4 regions of the Streptomyces sp. Je 1-332 genome follow, and region 4 is predicted to be linked to each of the others. Evidence: riboswitches for the same ligand, from Rfam matches in the RefSeq annotation. Region 4 holds a riboswitch; each other region holds the start of a gene.

Evidence for each region. A riboswitch is a leader RNA that binds a small molecule or an ion and turns the genes downstream of it on or off. The one in region 4 is predicted to bind cobalamin.
Region 1: another riboswitch for cobalamin. It lies ahead of ABXJ52_RS08360 (cobalamin biosynthesis protein); the one in region 4 lies ahead of ABXJ52_RS10350 (ABC transporter substrate-binding protein).
Region 2: another riboswitch for cobalamin. It lies ahead of ABXJ52_RS33505 (energy-coupling factor ABC transporter permease); the one in region 4 lies ahead of ABXJ52_RS10350 (ABC transporter substrate-binding protein).
Region 3: another riboswitch for cobalamin. It lies ahead of ABXJ52_RS14055 (ABC transporter substrate-binding protein); the one in region 4 lies ahead of ABXJ52_RS10350 (ABC transporter substrate-binding protein).

The regions. Positions count from the first base shown of each region.
Region 1 covers NZ_CP160402.1:1,786,485-1,790,068, forward strand. Annotated here, with positions in the region: gene ABXJ52_RS08345 (class II aldolase/adducin family protein) at 1-208, opposite strand, end outside; gene ABXJ52_RS08350 (inorganic phosphate transporter) at 515-1,789, shown strand; gene ABXJ52_RS08355 (hypothetical protein) at 1,802-2,062, shown strand; cobalamin riboswitch at 2,169-2,311, shown strand; gene ABXJ52_RS08360 (cobalamin biosynthesis protein) at 2,419-3,360, shown strand; gene ABXJ52_RS08365 (cobyric acid synthase) at 3,357-3,584, shown strand, end outside.
Region 2 covers NZ_CP160402.1:7,461,393-7,464,976, forward strand. Annotated here, with positions in the region: gene tsaD (tRNA (adenosine(37)-N6)-threonylcarbamoyltransferase complex transferase subunit TsaD) at 1-613, shown strand, start outside; gene ABXJ52_RS33500 (GNAT family N-acetyltransferase) at 613-1,251, shown strand; cobalamin riboswitch at 1,337-1,521, shown strand; gene ABXJ52_RS33505 (energy-coupling factor ABC transporter permease) at 1,551-2,327, shown strand; gene ABXJ52_RS33510 (energy-coupling factor ABC transporter substrate-binding protein) at 2,327-2,716, shown strand; gene cbiQ (cobalt ECF transporter T component CbiQ) at 2,723-3,472, shown strand; gene ABXJ52_RS33520 (ATP-binding cassette domain-containing protein) at 3,469-3,584, shown strand, end outside.
Region 3 covers NZ_CP160402.1:3,098,237-3,101,820, reverse strand. Annotated here, with positions in the region: gene ABXJ52_RS14065 (amino acid permease) at 1-990, shown strand, start outside; gene ABXJ52_RS14060 (M67 family metallopeptidase) at 1,081-1,503, shown strand; cobalamin riboswitch at 1,493-1,641, shown strand; gene ABXJ52_RS14055 (ABC transporter substrate-binding protein) at 1,686-2,636, shown strand; gene ABXJ52_RS14050 (iron ABC transporter permease) at 2,783-3,584, shown strand, end outside.
Region 4 covers NZ_CP160402.1:2,223,303-2,226,886, forward strand. Annotated here, with positions in the region: gene ABXJ52_RS10345 (iron chelate uptake ABC transporter family permease subunit) at 1-979, opposite strand, end outside; gene ABXJ52_RS10350 (ABC transporter substrate-binding protein) at 976-2,028, opposite strand; cobalamin riboswitch at 2,094-2,280, opposite strand; gene ABXJ52_RS10355 (VOC family protein) at 2,313-2,810, opposite strand; gene ABXJ52_RS10360 (helix-turn-helix transcriptional regulator) at 2,816-3,584, opposite strand, start outside.

The DNA.
Region 1 (3,584 bases), 440 kb from region 4:
CCGTGTCGACGCCGACCGCGTCCCGCGGTCCCAGCCGGTCGTAGGGGACCCCGCTGGGGGTGACCAGGATCGTGCCGCCGAGGCGCACCGAGACGTTGCCCGAGGTGCCCACCACCAGGCCGTCCGCCACCGTCCTGCGGGCCGCCGCCACCAGTTCGTCCCACGCCCGCTCCACGCCCCGCCGGCCTTCGTCCCGCTGCTCCGTCATGCCGTGATCCTGCCAGGCGCCTCGCGATCCGCCGGCGCGGCGGCCGGGCGGCTCGGGTGATCAGAATCTCTTCGGCGGCTCGCCGAGGCGGCTTGAGGGGCGGGCCCGAGGGTGGTGAGGCACCCTGGGAAGCCGGGAATCCGGGCCTCCCGCCGCCGCTCCGGTCGATCACCGGCACGGCACAAGCGGAACCGGAGCGAAGGCGCCCCGTATTGGGTCACCGCACGGCCCGGCCCAGTTCACTTTCCGTTCACCAAGGTTGCCTACGTTCCACTTGCCACTGACGTCCAACAGAAGCCTGGGTAAATGGAACACATCACGCTTCTCCTCGGGATCGTGATCGTTACCGCTCTCGTGTTCGACTTCACGAACGGTTTCCACGACACAGCCAACGCGATGGCTACCACCATCTCGACTGGCGCTCTCAAGCCCAAGACGGCGGTGGCCATGTCCGCCGTGCTGAATCTCGTCGGCGCTTTCCTCTCCGTCGAAGTCGCCAAGACGATCTCTGGCGGCATCGTCAACGAGGACGGACTGAAGACAGAGGTGATCTTCGCGGCGCTGGTCGGCGCGATCCTCTGGAATCTGCTGACCTGGCTGGTGGGCCTGCCCTCCAGTTCCTCCCACGCACTCTTCGGTGGCCTCATCGGCGCCGCGGTCATGTCGATGGGCTGGTCGTCGATCAACGGCGGCACCGTCGTCACCAAGATCCTGATCCCGGCCCTGGCCGCGCCCCTCGTGGCGGGTCTCGCCGCGCTGGTGGCCACGCGCCTGACGTACCGGATCGGCCGCAACACCGACACCAAGGCCACGGCCAAGGGTTACCGCGCCGGACAGATCGCCTCCGCGGGCCTCGTCTCGCTGGCCCACGGCACGAACGACGCGCAGAAGACCATGGGCATCATCACGCTCGCCCTGGTCACGGGCGGCGTCCTGAATCCGGGTGCCAACCCCCCGATGTGGGTCATCGTCTCGGCCGGTGTCGCCATCGCGCTCGGCACCTACCTCGGCGGCTGGCGCATCATCCGCACCATGGGCAAGGGCCTCACCGACCTCCAGCCGCAGCAGGGCTTCGCCGCCCAGACCAGCGCCGCGACGGTCATCCTGGCCTCCTCGCACATCGGTTTCTCGCTCTCCACCACGCAGTCCTGCTCCGGCGCCGTGATGGGCGCGGGCCTCGGCCGCAAGGGCGGCGTGGTCCGCTGGTCCACGGCGACCCGCATGTTCGTCGCCTGGGGTCTGACCCTGCCGGCCGCCGGTCTGGTCGGCGCGGGGGCCGAGTTCCTCACCAAGCAGGGCCCCTGGGGCATCGCGGCCACCGCCGCGCTCCTCATCGGCGGCTCCGCCGTCATCTGGGTGCTGTCCCGGCGCAACGCCGTCGACCACACGAACGTCGCCGACGACGAGATCGGCGGCTCCTCCGCCGCCGAGCCCGTGGGCGTCGTGACCAACGCGATGGCCGCCGTCACACCGCCCCCCACCGGGTCGGCCGTGGCCAGCGCGGACGTCGACTTCGTCAAGGCCACCATCGCGGCCCCGACCAGCACCGTGGCGGACCCCGCCCGGCCCGCCACGGTGTAAGGAAGAGTCAGCATGGACATCGACTGGGCAGCTCTCGGCTCCGTCTTCGGAGTCAGCCTCGCGGTGACGGTGGCCCTGGTGGGCCTGTTCACCCTCGGCATCGTCGGCCTCTCCAAGCACGAGGCGGCCACGTCCGGCGCCTCCAGCGCCGGCGCCTCCGCGGGTGCCTCCACGGCGGGCGGCACCGCCGCCGCGGCCCGCACGGGCGCGTACGTGTGCTTCGCGCTCTGCGCGGCGGCCGTGGCGTACGGGATCTATCTGATCGTCGCCTGACGACCGGCCTCGAAGGTGGGGTGCGGGACGCTTCTGCGTCCCGCACCCCACCTTCGTATGTGGGCCTCCGCACACTCTCCCGTCGCAGGTCAACGGCGAGTTGACGGGCCTTCGCGGGCCGTGGTGGACTGCCGGAGCCAATACGGCAGCAGGAGAGGAAGCCGGTGCGAATCCGGCGCGGTCCCGCCACTGTCATCGAGGAGCTGACTCCTCGGAAGCCAGGAACTCTCGCCGCCGATCACGTCGAACCAGGGCGCGGACACCCTGAGTGAGGACATTCGCCATGCGCGGCCGCCCGTTGCCGGACCAGTTCCCGAGCGTGAGCTCTCTTCTCGGCACGACGACCGGCTGAAGCCATGCGTGCCGATCGCGACTTCGCGTACGGCGCCGCCGCCGGCCTCCTCGGTGATCTGTTCCTCGGCGATCCGCGCCGCGGGCATCCGGTCGCCGCGTTCGGGCGGGCCGCGAGCGCTGTCGAGCGACTGCTCTGGCGTGACCACCGCGGGTGGGGCGCCCTGCACGCCGTGGTGTGCGCCGGAGGCGCGGCCGGCGCCGCCGTCCTGGCCTCTTCTCTTGTACGTGACTCACGCGCCGCGTCCGTCGCGCTGACCGCCGCTACCACCTGGGCCGTGGTCGGCGGCACCTCGCTGGGGCGTGAGGCGCGGGCGATCGGCGGGGCGCTCGCCGCCGGGGACATCGAGGTGGCGCGTGAGCGGCTGCCGCATCTGTGCGGCCGCGATCCGCAGGCGCTCGACGCCGACGGCATCGCGCGGGCCGTGGTCGAGTCCGTCGCCGAGAACACCTCCGACGCCGTGGTGGGGGCGTTGATGTGGGGGGCCCTTGGCGGGGTGCCCGGCCTCGTCGCCTTCCGCGCCGTCAACACGCTCGACGCCATGGTCGGGCACAAGTCCGTGAAGTACCGGCGCTACGGGTGGGCTTCCGCGCGCCTCGACGACGTACTGGGGTGGCCGGGCGCCCGGCTCACCGCGGTGCTCGCGGCTGCCGCCGGGGACGCGCCGCGTGGCGCGGTGCGGGCCTGGCGGGAGGACGCCGCCAAGCATCCGAGCCCCAACGCGGGGCCCGTCGAGGCCGCGTTCGCCGGGGCGTTGGGCGTACGGCTCGGGGGGACCCTCTCGTACGCGGGCCGGGTCGAGCACCGGCCTGTCCTGAACGGGGACGGGCGGGGCGTCGAAGTCACCGACATCGAGCGGGCAGTGAAGCTGTCGCGGCGGGTCGGGCTGCTGGCTCTCGGGGTCGCCGCAGCCGTGAGCACCATACGGAAAGGCAGGGCCTCATGAGTGGTGGGCTGCTCGTCGCAGGAACCACGTCCGACGCGGGCAAGAGCGTCGTCACCGCCGGGATCTGCCGGTGGCTGGCCCGAAAGGGCGTCTCCGTCGCGCCCTTCAAGGCGCAGAACATGTCCCTCAACTCCTTTGTCACGCGCGAAGGCGCCGAGATCGGGCGGGCGCAGGCCATGCAGGCGCAGGCCGCCCGGGTCGAGCCGACCGCGCTGATGAACCCC
Region 2 (3,584 bases), 5.2 Mb from region 4:
GGCCCGTGACCCGATCGTGCACCTGGGGGACACCCTGGACGACGCGGCGGGCGAGTGCTTCGACAAGGTCGCCCGCGTCTTCGGCCTGCCGTATCCGGGCGGCCCCGCCATCGACCGCGCCGCACGGAGCGGCGATCCGCGGGCGGTGGCCTTCCCCCGCCCCCTCACCGGGCCGAAGGACGACCCGTACGCGTTCTCCTTCTCCGGTCTCAAGACCGCCGCCGCGCGCTGGGCCGAGGGGCACGCCGGCCGTGATCTTCCGGTGGCGGACGGCGCGGCCTCGCTCCAGGAGGCCGTCGCGGACGTACTGACCCGCAAGGCGCTCGCCGCCTGCCGGGATCACGGGGTCGGGACCCTCGTCGTGGTGGGCGGTGTCGCCGCCAACTCGCGGGTGCGGTCGCTCGCCGAGGAGCGGTGCGCCGCCGCGGGCCTGCGGCTGCGCGTACCCCCGATGACCCTGTGCACCGACAACGGCGCGATGATCGCCGCCGTCGGCGACCTGCTCGTACGCTCCGGGGCCCAGCCCGCACCCTGGGACGTGTCGATCGACCCGTCGGCTCCCCTCGCGTACGCGGCCCTGCAGCCGAGGGCGGCCACGGCGAGGGCCGCTTGATGGCGGCGGTCGTGCGGGTGCTGAGCGGTGCGCAACTGCTCGCGTACGTCGACGACTTGCGCGGCGTGTACGCCGAAGTCTTCGGCGCGGCGCCCTGGTACGAGGACGAGGAGAGGGTGGCCCAGTTCCTGGTCCGGCTCGGCGACGACGCGCGGCGGCCCGGCTTCACCGCGGCGGTCGCCCTGGAGGGCGCGCGCATCACGGGGTTCACCACCGGGTGGACCACGCCCGCCCCCTTTCCCGCCGACCGCTGCTATCCGCAGGTGGCTGCCGGACTGGGCGCCGAGCGCGCCAAGTCGTGGCTGTGCGGGGCCCTGGAGATAGACGAGCTCGCCGTGCGCCCCACCGCGCAGGGCACCGGGACCGGGGCCGCCCTGCTTGACGCGGTGGCCGCCGGCGCCCCCGACGGCCGTCTCTGGCTGCTGACTTCGGTCAGGTCGCCGCAGGCCATGGCCTTCTACGGCCGCCGGGGCTGGACCCAGGCGACACACCCCGCTCCCGACGGCAGGGGCGTCGTCGTCTTCCTCGGGCCCCGCCACCCCGCCAGGACCCTCGCGGCGTCCCGCGGCGTGGAAGGCGCGACCGCCCGGGAAGCGTGCCGCACGTCTGGCGCGCACGGGCCGATGCACATGGGCTGACCAGGGGCGTACGCCCCTGACCGGTGCGCTCGCGCGTGCCACAGGTGGGGCGGTCCCGCAAGTTGTCAGTTGGCTCGATCGCGCACTAAGGTCGCCACGCCTTGGTGCTCGGGAAATCCGGTGTGATGCCGGTGCGGCCCTCGCCACTGTGATCGGGAAGTCCGGCTCCAGCCCTCGCGGCAGCCACTGGGTACTCGCGTACCCGGGAAGGCGGAGTCCGGTCGGTACGACCCGTCAGCCAGGAGACCGGCCAAGGCGCGTTGTCCATCCACGAGGTGCTGGAGAGGGTCTGCTTAGCCATGCACATAGCCGAGGGTTTCCTCCCGCCGGCGCACGCGATCGCCTGGGGCGTAGCGTCCGCGCCGTTCGTCGTCCACGGAGTCCGCTCCCTCACCCGTGAGGTCAAGGAACACCCGGAGAGCACACTGCTCCTGGGCGCCTCGGGAGCGTTCACCTTTGTCCTTTCCGCGCTGAAGATCCCATCCGTCACGGGCAGTTGTTCGCACCCGACGGGGACCGGGCTCGGCGCGATCCTGTTCCGGCCGCCGATCATGACGGTGCTCGGCACCATCACCCTTCTGTTCCAGGCGCTGCTGCTCGCCCACGGCGGGCTCACCACGCTCGGCGCCAACGTCTTCTCCATGGCGATCGTCGGGCCCTGGGCCGGATACGCCGTCTACCGCCTCCTGAAGCGGTACGACGTGCCGCTCATGGTCGCCGTGTTCTTCGGCGCGTTCGTCGCGGACCTGTCCACGTACTGCGTCACCAGCGTCCAGCTCGCCATGGCGTTCCCCGACCCCGGCAGCGGATTCATCGGCGCACTGGGCAAGTTCGGCGGCATCTTCGCCGTCACGCAGATCCCCCTCGCGGTCAGCGAAGGACTGCTCACCGTCATCGTGATGCGGCTGCTGGTGCAGTCCAGCAGGGGAGAGCTCACGCGGCTCGGCGTACTGCTGCAGGGCAAGAAGCAGGCCGATACGACGAAGACGGCCGATACCACCAAGACGACCGAGACGACCGAGACGACCAAGACGACCGCGACGACCAAGACGACGGAGACGGGGGCCAGCGCCTGATGAGCCGGAACGCGAAGATCAACACTCTGCTCCTCCTCATCGTCGCCGCGCTCGCGGTGCTGCCGTTGGCGCTCGGCCTCGGGGACGACGAGAAGGAGCCGTTCGCCGGGGCCGACGCCCAGGCCGAGACCGCGATCACGGAGATCAAGCCGGACTACGAGCCCTGGTTCTCGCCGCTGTACGAACCCCCGTCAGGGGAGGTCGAGTCGGCGCTCTTCGCGCTGCAGGCGGCGCTGGGAGCGGGCGTCCTCGCGTACTACTTCGGTCTGCGCAAGGGACGCCGTCAGGGCACGGAGATCGCGCGCGCCGGGGGGGCCGACACGGAGAAGGCCACCACCGAGAAGGCCGCCGACGCGGAGAGCGGCCGGGCCGAGACCGAGCAGGTCTGACCCCGCGTGCTGCCCATCGACGCGGCGGCGCACAGCAGTCGCTGGCGCCGCCGCCACCCCGTGGACAAAGCCGTGCTCGGGCTCGGCCTCACCGTCCTCGCGGTCTCCCTGCCCCCCTGGCCGGGTGCCGCCCTGGTGCTCGTCGCCGCGCTCGCCGTGCTGCTCGGGCCCGCCGGTGTGCCGCCGCGCAAACTGTGGCGTGCCTACCGCGTACCGCTCGGCTTCTGCGTCACCGGCGCCCTGACCCTGCTCGTCCAACTCGGCGGTCCTGGAGGGTTCTTCACGCTCGCCGAGGGTGGGCCCGCACGGGCGGGCGGACTCCTCCTGCGCACATCGGCGGCCTCGCTCGGCGTCCTGCTGTTCGCCTTCACCACGCCTCTGTCGGATCTGTTGCCCCGGCTGGTCAGGGCGGGTGTGCCGGCGCCGGTCGTCGACGTGGCTCTCGTCATGTACCGGATGAGCTTCCTCCTCCTGGACTCCATGAGCCGGATCCGGCAGGCGCAGGCCGCGCGCCTCGGCCACACCACCCGGGCCGCCACGTGGCGCTCGCTCGGCGGCCTCGGCGCCACCGCGTTCGTGCGGGCCTTCGACCGTGCGGGCCGGCTCCAGGCCGGGCTCGCCGGACGGGGGTACGACGGAACCCTGCGGGTGTTGGTGCCCGACGCCCGGATCTCGCGGAGCTTCGTGGCCGCGAGCGCCGCGCTCCTCACGGGCCTCGCGGCCCTCACCTTCGTACTGGAAAGGCTTCTTCCATGAGTGAGCCCGGCGCTCCCCGCGAGCCGAGCGGGTCCTTGGTCGCTCTGCGCGCCGCTTCCTACGCGTACGAGGACGGGCCCACCGTGCTCAGCGGCCTGGACTTCGACGTCAC
Region 3 (3,584 bases), 870 kb from region 4:
ATCTCCGTGAAGCTCTTCGGTGAGCTCGAGTTCTGGTTCTCGATGGTCAAGGTCACCGCGATCATCGGCATGATCCTCATCTGCGCCGGCATCCTCACCATCGGCTTCTCCGACGCCGGCGACACCGCGTCCGTCTCCCACCTGTGGGACCAGGGCGGCTTCTTCCCGAACGGCATCGGCTCCACGCTGATGACGCTGCAGATCGTGATGTTCGCCTTCCTCGCCGTCGAGCTGGTCGGCGTCACCGCGGGCGAGTCCAAGGACCCGAAGACCGTCCTGCCCAAGGCCATCAACACCGTGCCGTGGCGCATCGCCGTCTTCTACGTCGGCGCCCTCGTCATGATCCTCTCGGTCGTGCCGTGGACCTCGTTCCAGCCGGGCGTCTCGCCGTTCGTCGCGGCCTTCCAGGAGATGGGCCTCGGCATCGGCGCCGCGATCGTCAACTTCGTCGTCCTGACGGCCGCGCTCTCCTCCTGCAACTCGGGCATGTACTCCACCGGCCGCATGCTGCGCGACCTCGCGCTCAACGGCCAGGGCCCGAAGTTCTTCACCAAGCTGACGAAGAACGGCCTGCCGCTGGTCGGCACCACCTTCTCCGCGACCCTGATGCTGGTCGGCGTCTGGATCAACTACCAGTGGCCGGGCGAGGCGTTCAACTACGTCGTCTCCTTCGCGACCATCTCCGGCATGTGGGCCTGGATCATGATCCTGATCTGCCAGATCAAGTACCGCCGCAAGGCCGACCGCGGCGAGCTGCCGATGTCCACCTTCCGTGCGCCGGGAGCTCCGTTCACGAGCTGGTTCGCGCTCGCCTTCATCGCGATGGTCATCGTCATGATGGGCATCGACAAGGACGCGCGGATCTCGCTCTACGCCGCTCCGGTGTGGGCGCTGATCCTCGGCGTCGGCTATCTGGTCATGCAGAAGCGCAACGACACGCAGTCGACGGGTGGTGGCGAGGCGGACAAGCAGGACGCGATCAAGTCCTGACCGTCAGGTCATTCCCGCTCGATCCCAGCATGTGGGCCGGTCCGTACCACTCTTCGGTACGGGTCGGCCCTTCTGCTTATCCTGGCTGCCATGCTGACCCTGACCCAGGCCCTCCACGACCAGATCGTCGCGCACGCGCGCCAGGACCACCCCGACGAGGCCTGCGGTGTGGTCGCGGGCCCGGAGGGAACCGGCCGCCCCGAGCGCTTCATCCCGATGCTGAACGCGGCACGCTCGCCCACGTTCTACGAGTTCGACTCGGGCGACCTCCTCAAGCTCTACCGCGAGATGGACGACCGCGACGAGGAGCCGGTGATCGTCTACCACTCGCACACGGCGACCGAGGCCTACCCCTCGCGCACCGACATCTCGTACGCCAACGAGCCGGGCGCCCACTACGTCCTGGTCTCCACGGCCGACACCGACGACGCGGGCGACTTCCAGTTCCGCTCCTTCCGGATCGTGGACGGCGAGGTCACCGAAGAAGAGGTGAAGGTCGTCCAGGCGTACTGATCCTCCAGGCATACTGAGCTTCACCTTCGAGGCGGCAGGACCCAGGAAGCCGGTGCGAATCCGGCACGGTCCCGCCACTGTGACCCCACCCTTCGCGGGTGGGGCAGTCAGGAACTGACCTGCCGCCTTCTTCTCCCACGACGCAGGGGACGCGGAAATCCCCTGGAGGAGGCAGCTCAGCCATGTCCCGCCCCATACGTCTGCTGCTCGCCGCGGCCCTGCTGGCCCCGCTCGCCGCGTGCTCGTCCTCCGACGGCGCCGACTCGAAGCCGGAGTCCAAGGCCCCAGGCTTCCCGTACACGGTCACGAACTGCGGCGTGAAGACGACGTACGAAGCACCCCCGAAGCGCGCCGTCACGATGAACCAGCACGTCACGGAAGTGATGCTGGAGCTGGGTCTCGAGGACCGCATCGCGGGCACGGCGTACCTGGACGACAAGGTCCTGCCGAAGTACGCGAAGGCGTACGCGGACACCCCCGTCCTAGCCAAGGAGTACCCCTCCTACGAGAAACTCCTGGCCGCGAACCCCGACTTCGTCTACGGCGGCTACGCGTCGTCCTTCCTCGCGGGCGAGGGCCGCAGCCGCGGGGCCCTCGCGAAGTCAGGCGTGGAGAGCCGCCTGAACGTGGAGGGCTGCGCCAAGAAGCCCGTCTCGATGGACGACGTCTACAAGGAAGTCCGCGAGGTCGGCAGCACGTTCGGGGTGCGGCCGCGGGCGGAGAAGTGGGTGACCGCGGCGAAGCGTGAACTGGCGCAGACGGAGGCGAAGTCGAAGCCCGTCCCCGTCTTCGTCTACGACAGCGGCGACAAGACCGCCTTCACGGCGGGCGGCCGCGGCATCGGCAACGACATCATCGAGCGTGCGGGCGGCCGTAACGTCTTCGCCGACCTGGACAAGTCCTTCGGTGACGCGTCCTGGGAGTCGGTGGTCGACCGCAAGCCCGAGGTGATCGTGATCCTCGACTACGGCGGCACGACGGTCGCCCAGAAGAAGAAGCGCCTCCTCGACGACCCGGTCCTGGCGGACATCCCCGCCATCAAGCACAAGCGCTTCGCGGTACTGCCGCTGTCGGACACGGTGGTGGGGGTGAGGGCCCCGGCGGCGGTGGGGAAGCTGGCGGACCAGCTGTGAAATCTCAGCCCGTCCGGCGTTTGAGGACGAACTCGGCGAAGCCGGTGACTGACGGCAACCAGTTCGGGGCCCGGGGCGGAGCCCCGGTTTCGGGAAGGGGCGGGATTGGGGAGAGCCCCGCCAGGGCCGCACGAACCCGCAGACGCCTGGGCTACGCGACAGTCATCGCGGCGCTCTGCGCAGCCCTCGCGGCAGCGGTCGTGGCGGGCCTGGCCCTGGGCTCGGTACGCATACCCACCGCCGACGTCCTGGAGATCCTGACGGGAGGTGCGGAACCTTCCCCGTTCCGCACCATCGTTCTGGACGTAAGACTCCCAAGGGTCCTGCTCGGCGCAGCCGTAGGCGCAGGCCTGGCAGTAATAGGCGCCGTCCTCCAGGCCCTGGTGAGAAACCCCCTGGCCGACCCGTTCCTGCTCGGCGTCTCCTCCGGCGCATCCGCCGGAGCCGTCGCCGTCATCGTCCTCGGCAGCGTCTTCGGCCTGGGAGCGGGCCTGGCCACCACCGTCACGATCCCGGCCGCGGCCTTCGCGGGAGCCCTGCTCTCGCTCCTCGTCGTCTACACGCTGGCAAGGTCAGGAGGCGGCAGCTTCGCCACCGGCCGCCTGATCCTCTCCGGGGTGGCCGTCTCGTACATCCTCTCCGCCCTGACCAGCCTGATCCTGATCACCTCCGACAGCGCCGACCACCTGAAGGAAGTCCTGTACTGGACCCTCGGCGGCCTCGGCAGCGCCCGCTGGGACATGCTCGCGCTGCCCGGTATCGCACTCATTCTCGGCACGGCCCTGCTCGTCGCCCTCGCCCGCCCCCTCGACCTGCTCCTGGTCGGCGAGGAGGGCGCCACCGTCCTCGGACTCGACACGGCCCGCTTCCGCGCCGCCGTCTTCGTCCTCGCCTCGCTCCTGACCGGCGTACTCGTCGCCTACAGCGGGGCCATCGGCTTCGTCGGCC
Region 4 (3,584 bases):
TCAGGGACGTCACCACCCCGACGGGGACCTCCTGAGGGTCCAGGACCGTGCGGGCCAGCGTGTCCACCCACACCAGGAACACCGCGCCCGCGAGCGCCGTGACCGGGACCAGGCGTGCGTGCCCGGCGCCGACGAGGGCGCGGGCCGCGTGCGGCAGGACCAGGCCCACGAAGCCGATGGCTCCCGCGCTGCTGACCAGGACCGCCGTCAGCAGGGCCGTGGTGGACAGGAGGAGCAGCCGGACCCGCGCCACGTGGACGCCCAGCGTTGCCGCCGCGTCCTGGCCGAAGGCGAACGCGTCCAGGGTGCGGGCCTGCGTCAGGCAGACGGCGAGGGCCACGAAGAGCACCGCCGCGCACAGCGAGACGTCCGTCCAGCCCACTCCGCTCAGCGAACCGAGCAGCCAGAACAGGACACTTCGCGTCGTCTCCGCGTCGCCCGACGTCAGGATCACGAAGGAGGTGAGGGCGGAGAAGAGCTGCATCGCCGCCACGCCCGAGAGCACCACTCTGTCCGCGCTTGCGCCCAGGCTGTGGCTCAGCAGCAGGACCAGCGCGAACGAGACGACGGCCCCGGCGAAGGCGCCCGCCGATACCGACACCACTCCCCCGCCGACCCCCAGGACGACGATCGCGACCGCGCCCGTGGACGCCCCCGAGGAGACGCCCAGCACGAAGGGGTCGGCGAGCGGGTTGCGCAGGAGGGACTGAAGGACCGTTCCGCAGACCGCGAGGCCCGCGCCGCAGACCGCGGCGAGGAGCGTGCGCGGCATGCGCAGGTTCCACACGATGCCGTCCCTGATGGGCGTGAGCCGCGCCTCTCCCCAGCCGAGGTGAGCCGCGACCGCCGACCACACGTCCGGTACGGAGATGTCGGCGGGGCCGATGGTGACGGCCACCGCGACGGAGAGGGCGAGGGCGGCGAGGCCCGCCGTCCAGAGCAGGGCGCAACGTATGCCGCCCGGGGCGGCTTTCCTCACTTGGCGAGCCCGAACTCACGCAAGGCGTCCGCGACTTGCTCCACTCCGTCCACCGTGCGGATCGTCGGGTTCATGGCCTGGCCGCTCAGCAGCACGTACCGCTTCTTCTTCACGGCGGTCAGGTTCTTGGTGACCGGGTTGGACTCCAGGAACTCGATCTTCTTCTTCGCGCTCTCGGCCGTCTGCGACTTGCGGGTGAGGTCGCCGATGACCAGGACGTCCGGGTCGCGGTCCGCCACCGTCTCCCAGTTGATCTGAGGCCACTCCTCGTGGGTGTCGTCGAAGACGTTCCGCACGCCGAGTTCCCGGGTGATGACGCCTGGTGCGCCGCAACAGCCCGCGATATAGGGCGAGTCGGAGTTGGCGAACCAGTAGAGGAGCGTCGTGTCGGACGCCTCGGCCTTCTTGATCGCCCCACTCGCCTTCGCCACCCGGCCCTTGAGGTCCGCGACCAGCCGTTCCCCTCGCTTCTCGACCCCGAACGCCCTTGCCAGGTCCCGGACTTCGCCGTACACCGTGTCCATGGTCAGCGTCTTGACGCGGCGGCCGTCGCCGTCGCCGCTGTTGTCCTTGCCTGCGCAGTCCGAGGGCGAGACGTAGGCGGGTACGCCGAGTTCGGCGAACTTGGCGCGGTCGGCGACGCCGCCCTTGCTGACCGTCGCCTGGAAGGAGGCGGTGACGAAGTCCGGTTCCTGGGCGAGGACCTTCTCGAAGGAGGGGTAGCTGTCGGCGAGCCGCTCGACCTTCGCGTTGTCCTGCTCCAGGCCCTTCAGAACCGGGTCGGTCCAGGTGCCGGTGCCCACCATGCGGTCCGCGAGGCCGAGCGAGAGCAGGATCTCCGTGGACCCCTGGTCGAGGGAGACCGCCCGCCGCGGCGGCGCCTTGATCTCCGCCTTCTTGCCGCAGGAGGTGAGAGTCAACGGATAGCCGGCGGCCTTGTCGTCCGTGGTGGAGGTGGCCGTGGAGCCGCCTCCGCAGGAGGTCAGGGTGACGGCCAGGGCCGCGGCGAGGAGAACAGACGTACGTACACGACGGGCTGTTGAGGACACGAGATCCCTTGAGTCTCACGGCTCATACGCGGAGCCTGGCCTGCTTCGTCACCTCCGCCGCCCGGTGTGCGGGCGAAGGTGCCAGCAGGTCTTCGGACTCGGGGATCGGCCGGACGGGGCGCCTTCCCAGGCGTCCGTGGACGCCCAGTGGCCGTGGCCCCGCCCGTTCCCCCTCACCGCTGCGCGTCAGTTCCGGATTCGCACCGGATTCCCTGGCCCTGGTGTGGGTTGACTGGCGCTCGCAAGCTATCACGCGAGGTCAGGACGGCTGCCGTCCCGCCAGGTCAGGCCGCCGTCCCGGGCCTCGGCGAGCCGCGGTAGGTGCCGAAGGACCACTTGTTGCCCTCGGGGTCGGCGATCGCGAACTCCCTGCTGCCGTACGGCTGGTCCTCGATCTCACGGATGATCTCGACCCCCGCCGCGGTGAGCCGCTGGTAGAGGTCGTCGACGTGGTCGGTGACGACGTACGCGCCGAAGGTGCCGGGCTTCAGGCACCACTCCTGGGACTTCTCGTCGTACGAGCCGAGCATGATCGCGCCGCCCTCGGGCCAGTCGAGCTCGGCGTGGGCCACGCGGTCGCCGTCCTCGTATACGGCGGTGCGCAGGAAGCCGACCGTGCCGACCAGGAAGTCGATCAGCGCGGGAGCGTCGTGCGCCTGGAGGGTCGGCCAGACGCTGGGAGCGCGCCCGGCGGACGCGGGAGCAGTTGCGGGAGCAGTTGCGGGAGTTGCGGGAGCAGTTGCGGACTGTGGCTGCTGGTTCTGCTTCTCTGTGGTGTCCATGGGTCCTACTCTTCGCCTCCACCATGGCTCCCGGCTTGGATATTCCGGCACTCCTCGGCCAGCCAGCCGCTGGGGCTCACCCCGGTGTACTGCTGGAAGTCCCGTACCAGGTGGGAGTGGTCGTAGTAACCGCAGTCCGCTGCGACACGGGCCAGGTCGGGGGCGCCGCCCGTCGCGACCGGGCGTACGACGGCGTCGCGTGCGCGCTGGAAGCGCATCAGGCGGCCCGCCTGCTTGGGGCTCAGGCCCGTCTCGGCGCGGAAGAGCGTGGTGAGGCGGCGTTCGCTGAGCGCGACATGCCGGGAGAGGCCGCGCAGGGTGCCGACGCCGCGATGCCGGGCGAGACAGGCCCACGCCTCCGCGACCTCGGGGCGTACGGAGCCGCCGGACGCGTCGGTGGCCGCGCGCTGCCTCAAGTAGCCGGACAGGGAGGCGAACCGCTCGTCCCAGCTGCCCTGCTCGCACAGCAGCTCCCGTACGTCGGTGGCGCGGCGCCCCATCACCTCCGCGCCCGGCGTCACCAGCTCGCCGGCCAGTTCCGCGGCAGGTACGCCGAGCAGGGCGCGGGCGGCGAGCGGGTGCACGGCGAGCTGGATGCCCGCCTCGTGCTCGGGACGTACGACGTACGCCGGGGACTGGTGCAGGCCGCCGACGACGATGTCCGTTCGGAGGGCGTCGCGGGTGCCGGCCTGCTCGGGGGTGGCGCCGGTGACGACGGGGCCGTCCAGCGAGAAGATCAGCGTCAGGTACGGGGACGGCAGGCCGCGGTGCAGG